Regions from separate parts of the Microbacterium sp. C23T genome, predicted to be linked through region 1. Evidence: riboswitches for the same ligand, from Rfam matches in the RefSeq annotation. Region 1 holds a riboswitch; the other holds the start of a gene.
What was found. A riboswitch is a leader RNA that binds a small molecule or an ion and turns the genes downstream of it on or off. The one in region 1 is predicted to bind thiamine pyrophosphate.
Positions count from the first base shown of each region.

Region 1 (4,809 bases):
CGGAAGACGGACGATCCTGGTGGATCCGTCCTGCTTCCGCCGGATCTCCGTCTTTCGCGGCCGATCCCGGTCAGGCGCGGGCGAAGAATTCCCGCTCGTGCTCCATCGAGCGCGCGAACGCCGCGTCCATGCGCGCCCGCTCGATCGGGCCGGCCTCGAGCGCCGCCGCATCGGCGATCTCGGTCGCGCGGGCGGTCGCCGCGGTGAAGGCGGGGTCGCCGTACATCGCGAGCCAGTCGTCGTACGGGTGCTCGTCGTGCCGCCGCGTGGCGAGACGGACACCGAGATCGGTGTAGAGCCAGAAGCAGGGGAGGAGCGCCGCGACGAGCTCGGCATACGAGCGGGCCGACGCATGGAGGTGGTTCGTGTACGCGAGCGTCTGCGGCGCCGGGGCTGCGGCCGTCGCGCCGAGGTGGGACTCGTGCAGCCGGCGCTCCTCGACGATGGAGGACTCCGCCGCACGCGCCCAGAACGCCTGCTCCTCCGACGTCGGCGCGAGCGCGCTCGCCTTCGCCAGTACCCGGGAGTACTCGCCGAGGTAGAGCGCGTCCTGCGCGAGGTATCGCAGGAACGTCTCGCGCGGCAGGGTGCCGTCGCCGAGCCCGCGCACGAAGTCGAGGCCGTCGACCTCCGCGCGCTCTGGTGCGGCGGCCTCCCACACGCGTGCCGACCATGAAGGGACGGCAGAGGATGCTGCGCCCCGTAGTTCGTGGAAGTGGTCGATCGGGCCGTTGCCCTCGCCCACCCGCAGCGCGTCGGCGTGGGCGAGCGCCCCGGTCAGCCACGTCTTCGCGCGCTGAAGCGCCTCGGGCCAGGACGCGCCGCCCGCCCGGAGCGTCGCCATCGCGGACGAGAGCGAGCAGCCGGTGCCGTGGGTGTGACGCGTCTGGACGCGAGCGCCGCCGACTTCGTGCACGGCGCCGTCGGCCGCCACGATGGCATCCGGGCAGTCGGCACCGTCGAGGTGCCCGCCCTTCAGCAGCACCGTCGTGCCGGTGTCGCGGGCGAGGGTCTGCGCGTCGGCGACGGCCTCCGCCCACGAGGTCGCGCGGGCGCGACGGGTGAGCACCGCGAGCTCCGCGAGGTTCGGCGTCACGAGATCGACGTCGCGGGCGAGCTCACGCAGCGCCTCCTCGGCCGCGGGGTCGAGCAGACGGTCGCCGCTCGTCGCCACCATCACCGGGTCGAGCACCACGATCGGCGGGCGCACGCGTCCGAGCCACTGCCGGACGGTGCCGATGATCTCCGCCGACTGCAGCATGCCGATCTTGACCGCGTCGATCTCGACGTCGTCCGACACGGCATCCAGCTGCGCGGCGAGGAACGTCGTCGGCGGCACGTGCACGGCGCGCACGCCGCGGGTGTTCTGCGCCACGAGCGCGGTGACCACGGCCATGCCATAGCCGCCGAGCGCGCCGATCGACTTGAGGTCCGCCTGCACGCCGGCGCCGCCGGTCGGGTCGGTGCCGGCGATGCTGAGCACCCGTGGGATCGCCGCCGCGCGAACCGGCGTCGGTGCGGGCGCGGCGAACGCCGTGTCGGTCAACGCGCGACCCCCTCGAGCGAGGGCGCATCGGCCGCATCCCGGAGCGCACGGGCCGCCGCCGCCGGGTCGTCCGCGCCGCAGATCGCCGACACGACCGCGATGCCCGCGGCCCCGGCGTCGCGGAGCGCCGCGACATCCGACTCCACGACCCCGCCGATCGCGACGCACGGCAGGTCGGTGCCCGCGGCGAACGCGGCGAAGCCCTCGACGCCGAGAGCCGGCGGGTGGTCGGGCTTCGTCGACGTCGGCCGGATGACGCCGACGCCGAGGTAGTCGATCGTGCCGTGGCGGGGGAGATGTGCGGCGGCCCGGTGCTCCGCGGAGTTCGCGGTCCATCCGATCACCGCGTGCGACCCGAGCAGCCGGCGCGCGGTTTCGGGCGGGAGGTCGCTCTGTCCGAGGTGGACTCCGTCGACGCGGGCTCCGGTATCCCGCGCCGCCACGGCCACGTCGACGCGGTCGTTGATGAGGAGCAGGCAGCGGCGGTCGACGACGTCCGACAGCGCTCGCGCCTGACGCAGCAGTTCGCGGGCGGTCACCGACTTCGCCCGCAATTGCACGACGTCGACGCCCGCGCCCGCCGCCGCGTCGACTACCTCGAGCAGCCGGTCGAACGGCAGACGGTCGTCGGTCACGAGGTGCAGCGCGAGACGTGCGCCGAGCCCGCTCATCGGGTCGCCAGCACGTCGGCGACGCGCGCGTCGAGCTCGGCCGGCGCTGCGGCGACGGCGTCGAGCGCGTCGAGGAACGCCACGGCGAACGTGCCCGGCCCCTCCGCGCGGGCCGCGGCCCGTTCCGACGCGGCCGCGTAGAGGACGGATGCCGCCACCGCCGCTTCGAACGGAGCGCAGACGCCGACGAGCGCGGCCATCACCGCGCCGAGCGAACAGCCGCCGCCGGTGACCCGCGTGAGCAGCGCGTCCCCGCCGCCGATGCGGACCACTCGCTCGCCGTCGGTCACGAGGTCGACCGGTCCCGACACGGCCACCACGCCGCCGGTGCGCAGCGCGAGCGACCGCGCGGCGCCGGCCGCAGCATCCGTCCCGTCCGTCGCATCGACTCCGCGACCGCCGCCGCCCTCGCCGGCCACGGCGAGGATCTCGGAGGCGTTGCCGCGGACGATGGCGGGACGGTGCTCGAGCAGTTCGGCGGCGAGAGCGGTGCGCACGGGCAGCACGCCGACCGCGACCGGGTCGAGCACCCACGGGGTGCCGGCCCGCACCGCTTCGCGGGCGGCCTCGCGCTGCTCGGCCGTAGGGGTGCCCAGGTTCACCAGCACGCCGTCGGCGACGCTGGCGAAGAGTCCGGCCTCGCCCGGGATGTCGCACATGGCGGGGGCGGCGCCCACCGCCAGGAGTGCGTTCGCCGTGTAGTTCGTCACCACCGCATTGGTGATGCACTGCACCAGGGGCGAGGTCTCCCGCAGCGCCGTCAGCGCGGCGGCGGGGGAGAGGGCGGACAGGTGTGCTTCGGTGCGCGCGTTCATCGCGACATCCCTTCGCTCGCATGATCGAGATCAGGTTCGACGGGTGTGTTCTCAGCCCGCCGTGCGGGCACCCCGTGTCACTGCCGAGCAATCTAGCAGGGGATCTCGACGGCCGATCGCCGTGTGTCCTCGGCGCGCGCCGTGCGCGTCCGGTCCCGGTTCGCCGAGCCTGTCGAGTCGCGGTCGCGATGTCGGCCCCACGCCGTAGGCTGGGGGAGTGACCACCGCCCTCTACCGCCGCTACCGGCCCGAGTCGTTCGGCGAGATGATCGGGCAGTCGCAGGTCACCGAGCCGCTCATGACCGCGCTGCGCGGCGACCGGGTCGGTCATGCGTATCTCTTCTCAGGCCCCCGCGGGTGCGGAAAGACCACGTCGGCGCGCATTCTCGCCCGCTGCCTCAACTGCGCGCAGGGTCCGACTGACACGCCGTGCGGCACGTGCGACAGCTGCGTCGAGCTCGGCCGTGGCGGCGGTGGTTCGCTCGATGTCGTCGAGATCGACGCGGCCAGCCACAACGGTGTCGACGACGCCCGCGACCTGCGCGAGCGCGCGGTGTTCGCGCCGGCCCGCGACCGCTTCAAGATCTTCATCCTCGACGAGGCGCACATGGTCACCCCGCAGGGCTTCAACGCCCTGCTCAAGCTCGTCGAAGAGCCGCCCGACCACGTGAAGTTCATCTTCGCGACGACCGAGCCCGAGAAGGTCATCGGCACCATCCGGTCGCGCACCCACCACTACCCGTTCCGCCTCGTGCCCCCGGCCGCGATGCTCGAGTACGTCGAGCAGCTGTGCGCCCAGGAGGGCGTGAACGTCGAGCAGGGCGTCCTGCCGCTCGTCGTGCGCGCGGGCGGTGGATCGCCCCGAGACACCCTGTCGCTGCTCGACCAGCTGATCGCCGGCTCGGAAGACGCCAAGGTCACCTACGCCCGCGCGGTCGCGCTGCTGGGTTACACCCACGCCGAACTGCTCGACGAGGTGATCGACGCCTTCGCCGCCTCCGACGCGGCGGCTGCCTTCGCCGCGGTCGACCGCGTGGTGCAGACCGGACAGGACCCGCGCCGATTCGTCGACGATCTGCTCGAGCGCCTGCGCGACCTCATCGTCGTGTCCGCGGCCGGCCAGGGCGCCGCCGCCGTGCTGCGGGGCGTCTCGGCCGAAGACCTCGCGCGCATGCAGCGCCAGGCTGACGCCTTCGGTCCGTCGCGGCTGTCGCACATCGCCGACCTCGTCATCGCGACGCTCGACGACATGACCGGCGCCACCTCGCCGCGCCTGCAGCTCGAGCTGATGGTCGCCCGCGTGCTGGCGCGCGGCGCCGGCGCCGCTCCCGTCGCCGCGCCGGCGATGGCCGCTGCACCGGCCCCCGCGACGACAGCTCCCGCGCCGCCCGCGCCCGCGCCCGCAGCTTCTGCACCTGCAGCTCCCGCGCCTGCAGCCGCAGCGCCCGCGCCTTCAGCCTCTGCCGCCGCGCCCGCAGCGGCTGCGCCGCCGGCTCCGGCCGCGCAGCCTGCCGAGGCTGCGCCCGTGGCGACCCCTCCCGTCCCCGCCGGCCCGGTCACGCTCGACCGCCTCCAGCAGGCGTGGCCGCAGGTTCTCGCGCAGCTCGAGAACGTGAGCCGCTCGTCGTGGATGCTCGCTTCGGGTGCCCGCACCGTGGCGCTCGACGACGACGTGCTGACCCTGGCGTTCTCGAGCCAGAGCGATGTCGCGAAGTTCAAGCAGCTCGCCGCGGGCAAGGGCCCCAGCGAAGACCTGCGTCAGGCGATTCTGGCCGTT
Region 1 is NZ_JBKFBD010000063.1:15-4,823, forward strand. It holds gene thiD (bifunctional hydroxymethylpyrimidine kinase/phosphomethylpyrimidine kinase) at 71-1,546, opposite strand; gene thiE (thiamine phosphate synthase) at 1,543-2,217, opposite strand; gene thiM (hydroxyethylthiazole kinase) at 2,214-3,032, opposite strand; TPP riboswitch at 3,023-3,117, opposite strand; partial or broken gene ACLBXX_RS20585 (DNA polymerase III subunit gamma and tau) at 3,250-4,809, shown strand, end outside.

Region 2 (9,091 bases), on a different contig from region 1:
TGCGGAAGGGCGTCGTCGGGCACCCGTCCGCCTGAGCGGGTCTCTGCGGCGGCTCAGCCGTTGAGGCCGAAGAGGTCCAGCGGGTGCGTGAGGCGCCACCACGGCGACGGATCGGTGATCTCGGCAGCGAGCTTCAGGTCGACGGTGGTGGCGTCGAGCGGTCCGGTCACACTGAGCGAGCCGACGACATCGCCGGCGTCGCGGCTGTCACCGAGGTCGTAGGTGGTCGCGACGGTACCGCTGCCGCCGTTCCAGAGGATCACCGAGGCGTCTCCGGACGTGACGATGTCGACCTTGTCGCCCCACAGCGTCTCGACCTGGCCGGCCACGGTGCTCGCCGTCACGGAGGGCTTGGGCTGCAGCTCCGCCTCCATCTGCGCATACAGCGCGCGGGACGCGGCGAGTCGGGCCTCGTCGTTCGGCTGACCCAGCACCGACGCGTAGAGGCGCACGGTCTTGTCGCCGATCGTGACGTCCTTCGCCGAGAGCAGGTTCCAGGCGTCCAGCGTGCCGGTCTTGAGGCCCACGACGCCCGGATCGGCGAGGAGGCCGTTCGTGTTCTCGACGTGCCCGGCGCCCGGGAGGTCGACGGACTGCTTCGCGACGATCTCGGCGATGACCGGGTTGGCGAGCGCCTTCTGCGCGAGCGTCACGAGGGCCTCGGGGCTCGCGGCGTTGCGCGAGTCCATGCCGGTGGGTTCGCGGACGGTGATCCCGGGAACGCCGTGGGCGGTGAGCCAGGAGTTGGCGGCGGAGGCGTAGACGGCGTCGGAGGGCCAGATGCCCTGGGCCAGCCGGTCGGCATAGTTGTTCGCCGAGCCGATGAGCATGCCCTCGAGCATCTGGTACTCGGTGAGGGAGCCGCCTACGGGAACGTCGAGCGCGGACTCGCCGCCTGCGCGGTACTGCCAGTAGCGCGAGCGGTCCGCCGACGTGAAGCGGTACTCCGGCCCCTGCTCGCCCACGGCGAGCGGCATCTCCTCGAGCACGACCAGCGCGGTCACGATCTTGGTGATGCTGGCGATCGCGTCGGGGTCGGCCGTGGAGGCGAGCGTTCCGGGGATGCCGGCGACCGCCTCGGCCGCGCTGCCCTCGGCCGGCCACGCGGGCGCGGCGGCGGGCGCCGCGATCGGCTGCACCTCCATCGCGGTGACGGTGGGCGCGACGGCGTGCAGCGGCCACAGCAGGGTCGTCGCCGCGTACGCGCCGACGACCGCCGCGATCGCGAGCGTGGGCACCACGACGGCGGCGCGGAACGGGGAGCGGCGCGGGGCGTCGGAGAGGAGGTCGGTCTCGACCGCCACGTACGGGGTCGCGGCCGCGGTCAGATCGGCGGGGGCGGCGCCGTGCTCGACGACCGTTTCGTCGACCCAGGCCAGCGCGGTGTGTCCGCCGGCGACCTCGGTGGGTGTCGGCGCGGTGGTGATCGTCGGAAGCGCGAAGTCGGACGGCTCGACGAGCTCCGCGGGGTTCCACGTCGCAACCGACGGCACGTCGGCGACGGGCACCGTCGCGATCGTCGGAGCGACCGCGGTCACGTCCACCGGAGCGGTGCTCGACGGCGGGTACACGGCATCCGTTTCACCCGTCTGGATCGTGAGGATGCCGCCGTCGGGCGCGTCTTCGGAACCCGAAACCGGGACGGCACCGGTCTGCGCGCGTCGCGCGCGACGCGTGGGTGCAGGGGTGTCGTCCGAAGTCACCCCCCCAAAATACCTGCTGAACCGGCGGTATACTCGTCGCCAACACCACGGGAGTCCGGTGAGCCGGGCTGAGAGGAAGCGATCCACGCTTCGACCGTCGAACCTGATCCGGATCATGCCGGCGCAGGGAGGAGCAAACATGCACGCGTCCACGTCCGCATCCACCCCCGTTGCGGCTCACTCGAAGGCCCCGCGGAGCCTCCGCTGGCGGGTCGTCGACATCGTCGTCGCCGCGGTGCTCGGCGTCGCGATCGGCCTGGTCTTCTGGGCCTGGAACACCATCGGCGGCACCTGGTTCGTCGCCATGGACGGCCTCACCCCCGGCCTCGGCGGCATCGCCGTCGGCATCTGGCTCATCGGCGGCGTCATCGGCGGCCTCGTCATCCGCAAGCCGGGCGCCGCGCTGCTCGTCGAGGTGATCGCCGCGCTCGTGTCGATGCTCATCGGCAACGTGTGGGGCGTCTCGACGCTCTTCTCGGGCATCGTGCAGGGCCTCGGCGCCGAGCTCGTGTTCGCGATCTTCCTCTACCGCCGCTTCACGCTGCCCGTCGCGATGCTCGCCGGCGTCGGCGCCGCGGTGGGCGCCTGGGTGTTCGAGCTGTTCTACGGCAGCTCGCCGAACATCCTGAAGACCCTCGAGTTCAACGTGATCTACCTGGTGTCGCTGGCGGTCTCGGGCGCGCTGCTCGCGGGCCTCGTCGGCTGGATCGCCGTGCGCGGGCTCGCCGCGACCGGTGCCCTCAACCGCTTCGCCGTCGGACGCGAAGCGCGCCGCGAGGTCTGACGTGACGGCGACCCGCCCCGCCCGCATCACCGCGGCGGGCTGGGGGTGGCGCTACGGCGGGCGCCGGGCCGCTGCCGTCCATAACGTCTCGTTCACGATCGAGCCTGGGGAGCGCGTGCTCCTGCTCGGCGCATCCGGCGCGGGCAAGTCGACGCTCCTCGCCGGCATGGCAGGTCTCCTCGGCGGCGCCGACGAGGGGGACGAGACCGGCACGCTCCTCATCGACGGCGAGCGCGCCGAGGCTCACCGCGGTCGCGTCGGGCTCGTGCTGCAGGATCCCGACGCCGGTGTCGTGCTCTCGAAGGTGGGCGACGACGTGGCGTTCGGCTGCGAGAACCTCGGTGTTCCGGCCGCCCGGATCCCCGCTCGGGTCGCAGAGGCGCTCGACGCCGTCGGGCTCGACGTTGCGCTGACCCGTCCGACCAAGGCGCTCTCCGGGGGACAGAAGCAGCGCCTCGCGCTCGCCGGGGTGCTGGCGATGCGGCCCGGAGTGCTCCTGCTCGACGAGCCCACCGCCAACCTCGACCCGGACGGCGTCCGAGAAGTGCGCGACGCCGTCGAGCGTGCGGTGCGCGACACCGGCGCGACGCTCGTCGTGATCGAGCATCGCACTGCGGTGTGGGCCGATCTCATGGACCGCGTCATCGTGGTCGGGGCCGACGGCGGCCTCCTCGCCGACGGCACGCCCGCCGAGGTGTTCGCGCGCCACGGCGCCGCGCTCGCCGCGGCCGGCGTGTGGGTGCCGGGCCACCCGGTAGACCTGCCGGTCCTCGCTTCCACCCGGGCCGACGCGCCGACGGCGGTCGCGGCATCCGCTCTCTCGATCTCCCGTGACGGCCGCACGATCGTGCGCGCGGGGCTCGACCTCGCCGTGCCGCGAGCGGCCGCGACCGTGATCACCGGGCCGAACGGCGCCGGGAAGTCCACGCTCGCCCTGACGCTCGCGGGGCTGCTGCCTGAGGCGGCGGGCCGCGTCGAGTCCGCGCCGGAACTCGCGGGCCGCTCCGGTCGGCGCCCCTCGAAGTGGACGTCGCGCGAGCTGCTCACGCGCATCGGCACGGTGTTCCAGGAGCCCGAGCACCAGTTCCTCGCCTCGACCGTGCGTGACGAGCTCGCGATCGGGCCGCGTTCGCGCGGCGTCGACCCTGCCGCCGTCGACCAGATCGTCGACGAGCTGCTCGAGCGGCTGCACCTCGCGCCGCTCGCCGCCGCGAACCCGTTCACGCTGTCGGGCGGGCAGAAGCGCCGGCTCTCCGTCGCGACCGTGCTCGCCGACGCGCCCCCGGTGATCGTGCTCGACGAACCGACCTTCGGCCAGGACCGCCGCGGCTGGATCGAGCTCGTTCAGCTGCTGCAGTCCGAGATCGCCGCCGGCACGACGGTCGTCGCCGTCACCCACGACGAGGACGTGCTGCGCCACCTCGGCGGCCACCGCATCGAGCTCGGCGCTCCCGTTCCGGCGGGGGTGGGACCGTGACCGCCGTCGACGCGCGCACCGCCGACGTCGAGGCAGTGCCCCGCGCCTGGCTCGACGGGGTCAATCCGGTGACCAAGATCGTGCTCGCGCTGCTGCTGTCAGTGCCCCTCTTCGCGAGCATCGACGCCACGAGCGCCCTCGTCGCGATCGTGCTCCAGCTCGCGTGCGTCCCGTTGACGGGCCTCGCAGCGATGACGGTGCTGAAACGGATGCTGCCCATCCTCGTCTTCGCGCCGGTCGCGGGCCTCAGCATGCTGCTGTACGCGGAGCCCGGCGGCACCGTCTACTGGTCGTTCTGGTACGCGACGATCAGCGACGACTCCATCGCCCTGGCGATCGCGGTGTGCGTGCGCGTGCTCGCCCTCGCCCTGCCGACGATCCTGCTGTTCGGCCGCACCGACCCGACCGAGCTCGCGGACGCGCTCGCGCAGGTCGCGAAGCTGCCGTCGCGCTTCGTGCTCGGCGTGCTCGCCGGCACCCGCACGCTCGGGCTCTTCCTCGACGACTGGCGCAGCATGGGCCTCGCCCGCCGGGCGCGGGGCGTCGGCGACAGCGGAGCCGTCCGCCGCTTCTTCTCGATGGCGTTCGTGCTGCTCGTGTTCGCGGTGCGCCGCGGCACGAAGCTCGCGATGGCGATGGAGGCGCGCGGCTTCGGTTCGGGCATCCCGCGCACGTGGGCGCGGCCGTCGCGCCTGCACCCCCGTGACGCCGTGGCGCTGGTGGGCGGCACCGTGATCATGGCGCTCGCGATCGGCGCCGCCGTGGCGGCGGGCACGTTCCGGTTCGTCTGGTCCTGAGCGCCGCCAGGATCAGCCGCCGGCGACCAGCCGCTCGTAGCCGGGTTGCAACGCGGGGAAGTAGTCGTCCCAGTTCACGGTGTCGACGGCCACGCCTGCCTGCGAGGCCACCAGACGGTCGAGGTAGTACTCCCAACCCGGGCCGATCGAGCCGACCTCGTCCTCGGGGTTGAGGCGCTGGCCGAACGTGAGCACGGTGTCGCCGTGCTCGTCCGGGGCCAGCTCGAACCACAGGTGCCACGCACCCGACCCGGCCGACGTGTCGCCGGCGAACCGCCGCGGGCGGTCGCACTCGAGGATCGTGTACTCCTCGCCCGAGGCATCCGGATCCTCCGCGGTCATGAAGAACGTGATGTGCCCGGTCGCGGGATCGCCCTCCCAGCGGCCGATCCACCGCTGGAGCCGTGCGGACTCGGTGAGCTCGCGCCACACCTCGTCGGCCGACGCTCGGAAGCGCCGGAGGATCACGAGGTTCGGCTTGCCGTCCATGTCACACACGTTCCCGGTGATCTCGGTCATGTCGCGTTCCACAGCTCCCGGTAGTACGACAGGCGCTCGCGATCGGGCTCGATCCCGTACGCCTCGATGAGGGCGTCCTCCCATCCCTCGCCATAGTTCCACGCCGTCGACATCGACGCCACGGCGATGTCGGCCCAGCGGTCGGCGACGCCCAGCGCCCCGAGGTCGACGTGCCCGCTCCACCGGCCGTCGTCGCCGATCAGCGTGTTCGGGCAGCACGCGTCGCCATGGCACACGACGAGCCGGTCGATCGGCGGCGCGTCGCGGAACTCATCGGGAACACGGATGCCGCGCCCCCGCGCGTTCGCGATCCGCCCGGGCACGCCCCAGTCGAAGGGGCAGTCGTCGACAGGCAGAGCATCGTGGAGCGCGCGCAGACCCTCGCCGACCGCACGGACGGCGGTCGCAGGATCCGGGATCCATCGCGGGTCCACCGCCGACAGGCCCGGGAGCGCCGCCGTCACGATCCATTCGTGGGTGCCGTCGCCTCCGGCCTCGAGCACTCGCGGGACGGCGGTGTACCGCGCCGCCCACCGCAGCCGCTCCGCCTCGCCCGCGAACGACGTCTCGGCGTTGCGCGGGCCGTACTTGAGGTACCTGCCGTCGTCGGTGCGAAACGTCGTGCCGCCGAGCTCGTTGAGCCAGACGGGCGTGACCTCCGCGCCGCGCGCGAGCACCCGCACGCGTTCGGGGACTTCGATGTCTTCGACGGGGATCGACACGCTCCCATCCTGCCGGGGATCAGCCTTCGAGCGCCTCCCGGAGGATGAGCGCGTGGTTGTGGGTGTCGTCGTGGACGGCGTGCAGCAGCGTCACGACGGGGTGCGGAGCGAGCTCCTCCCGCAGCGAGGCGACGGCGGTGCGGGTCGGTCCGTCGAGCTCGGCCCGGTAGGCGGCCTCGAAGTCGGGCCACGACATGTCGTCGTGGTGGAAGGCCTTGCGCAGCTCGGTGGAGGGCGCGACCTCCTTCGCCCACAGGTCGAGCGACGCGCGCTCCTTCGAGAGGCCACGCGGCCACAGACGGTCGACCAGCACGCGGAAGCCGTCGCCCGGGGCGGGGTCGTCATAGACGCGCTTCAGCCGGATCTCCATGCGCCCATCCAACCCGCCTGCCTCGCGGTGCGCCACCGGCATGGTGGGATGGGAGCATGCCCACCACGCGCGCCACCCGCCGCCGAGGACCCCTCACGGCGCTCGAGGGCGACGAGCCCGCGGTCGCGATCGGCGACACCGCGGCGCGGCACGTGCGGCTCTCGCCCGACGGGCTCTCGCGCCACGTCGGCGATCCGCGGTCGCAGTTCGTGCCGTGGGCCCAGGTGCACTCGGTGACGGTGGATCCGCCGGCGACCTGGTGGCCGTATCCCGCCGTCTCCGACATGGCGGCGGCGCTGCTCGGCGGCGTGGCGGGCGGACTGGAGGCCGGCGACGCGGCCGAGACCCCCACCTTCCTCGTCGTGATCACGACGCTCGACGGGCAGCGCCTCGAATGGCGCGCCACGCAGCACTACCTCTCGGGGTACCGCCGAGGCGACGCGCAGGCGACCACCCGGCTGGTCGAGTACCTGACCGCCCGTGGTGAGGCGCGTCTGCTCCTGGCGCGGCCCGCCGAGCTCATCGATCGCATCTCGGCGCTGACGCGCATCGGCCCGCAGATCGGACCGTGACGGTCTTCACGACGGCCCGTTAGCCTGGTCCCGTCGCGTCGCCGGCCGGTGAGCGATGGGACTCAGTCCCGCGTATGCTGATACGCGGTTCCGCAGAATCCGGACTTCGAAGGAGAATCCATGGACCTCACGGGCACCGCCGCACTCGTCACCGGTGGCGCGAGCGGACTCGGCCTCGCCACGGCCCGGCGGCTCACCGCCGCGGGCGCGACCGTCACGATCGTCGACCTGCCGACCTCGGCGGGCGCCGACCTCGCCGCAGAGCTCGGGGGTTCGTTCGCGCCGGCCGACGTCACGAGCCCGGAGCAGGTGGCGGCCGCCGTCGCCACAGCCGCGGCATCCGGTCCCCTCCGCGTCGTCGTGAACTGCGCGGGGATCGCCCCGCCCGCCAAGGTGCTCGACCGCGAGGGCGACCCGTCGCCGCTGGAGGGCTTCGAGCGCATCATCCGCGTGAACCTCATCGGCACGTACAACGTCATCTCGCAGGCCTCCGCCGTCATCGCGACGACCGAGCCCACCGCCGACGGCGACCGCGGCGTCATCGTCAACACGGCCAGCGTCGCCGCGTTCGACGGCCAGATCGGCCAGCCCGCGTACTCGGCGTCCAAGGGCGGCGTGCACGCCATGACCCTGCCGATCGCCCGTGAGCTCGCGCGCTACGGCATCCGCGTCGTGACGATCGCGCCCGGCATCATGGAGACCCCCATGCTGATGGGCCTGCCGCAGGCCGCGCAGGACTCCCTCGGCGAGCAGGTGCCGTACCCGCAGCGCCTCGGAAAGCCCGACGAGTACGCCCGCCTGGTGATGTCGATCGTCGACAACGGCTACCTCAACGGCGAGACCATCCGCCTCGACGGCGCCATTCGCATGGCCCCGAAGTAAGGAGACCGCATGAGCGACTCGATCCTCGTCACGCGCGACGGCGCCCTCGCGCGCGTGACCCTCAACCGGCCGGCGTTCCTCAACGCCGTGGGCTTCGAGATGGGCGCCCGCTGGCGCGACGTCGCGCACGAGCTCACCACCGACGCGTCGGTGGGGGCCATCATCCTGGATGCTGCGGGCCCGGCCTTCTGCGCCGGCGGCGACGTCATCGAGATGGCGACCTCCGGAGCCTCCGGCGCCGACGTGACCGGAGCGGCCCACACGATCCACGACGGCATCCGCACGTTCGTCGAGTCCGACACGCCCATCGTCGCCGCTGTGCAGGGCGCCGTGGCGGGCGGAGGTCTGGGCCTGATGCTCGCCGCCGACTACATCGTCGCGTCCGAGCACTCGAAGTTCGTCAGCAAGTACGCCAACATCGGGCTCACCCCCGACCTCGGCGTCTCGACGCTGCTGCCGGCTGCGGTCGGGCAGCGGCGAGCGCTGCAGCTCCTGCTGCAGGACCTCACCATCGACGCCCCGACCGCCCTCGACTGGGGCCTCGTGACCGAGGTCGTCCCGGCCGCCGACGTCGCGGCGCGCGCAGAAGCGGTGGCGCGGTTCTGGCTCGACAACGCCGCCGGTGCCTTCGGGCAGGCCAAGCGCCTCGTCCGCACCGGAGCCGGGCGCTCGTTCGCCGAGAACCTCGACGACGAAGCCCGATCCATCGGCGCCCGCTTCGACACCGACGAGGCGAAGGCGCGCGTCGCGGCCTTCGCCGCGGCATCCGCCAAGTCCCGTTCCTGACTTCCAGACCGAGGAGATCCCGAGATGAGCGACAAGCCCCTCGCCGGCAAGACCATCCTGATGTCGGGCGGCAGCCGCGGCATCGGCCTCGCGATCGCGCTGCGCGCGGCGCGCGACGGTGCGAACATCGCCCTGCTGGCGAAGACCGACACCCCTCACCCGAAGCTCGAGGGCACCGTGCACTCGGCGGCCGACGAGATCCGCGCCGCCGGCGGCAACGCGCTCCCGATCGTCGGCGACGTGCGCAACGACGACGACGTCACCGAGGCCGTGCTCAAGACGCAGGGCGAGTTCGGCGGCATCGACATCGTCGTGAACAACGCGTCGGTCATCGACCTGTCGCGCTCGCTCGACCTCGACGCCAAGAAGTACGACCTCATGCAGGACGTCAACGTGCGCGGCACCTTCATGCTCTCGCGAGCCGCGGTGCCGATCCTGAAGGATGCTGCGAACCCGCACATCCTGTCGCTCTCGCCGCC
Region 2 is NZ_JBKFBD010000009.1:49,275-58,365, forward strand. It holds gene ACLBXX_RS06885 (RbsD/FucU family protein) at 1-35, shown strand, start outside; gene ACLBXX_RS06890 (D-alanyl-D-alanine carboxypeptidase family protein) at 54-1,703, opposite strand; TPP riboswitch at 1,741-1,850, shown strand; gene ACLBXX_RS06895 (ECF transporter S component) at 1,843-2,487, shown strand; gene ACLBXX_RS06900 (ABC transporter ATP-binding protein) at 2,489-3,964, shown strand; gene ACLBXX_RS06905 (energy-coupling factor transporter transmembrane component T family protein) at 3,961-4,761, shown strand; gene ACLBXX_RS06910 (SRPBCC domain-containing protein) at 4,774-5,280, opposite strand; gene ACLBXX_RS06915 (phosphotransferase) at 5,277-6,002, opposite strand; gene ACLBXX_RS06920 (DUF488 domain-containing protein) at 6,022-6,372, opposite strand; gene ACLBXX_RS06925 (hypothetical protein) at 6,429-6,944, shown strand; gene ACLBXX_RS06930 (SDR family NAD(P)-dependent oxidoreductase) at 7,065-7,826, shown strand; gene ACLBXX_RS06935 (enoyl-CoA hydratase/isomerase family protein) at 7,836-8,612, shown strand; gene ACLBXX_RS06940 (SDR family oxidoreductase) at 8,637-9,091, shown strand, end outside.
Region 2: another riboswitch for thiamine pyrophosphate. It lies ahead of ACLBXX_RS06895 (ECF transporter S component); the one in region 1 lies ahead of thiM (hydroxyethylthiazole kinase).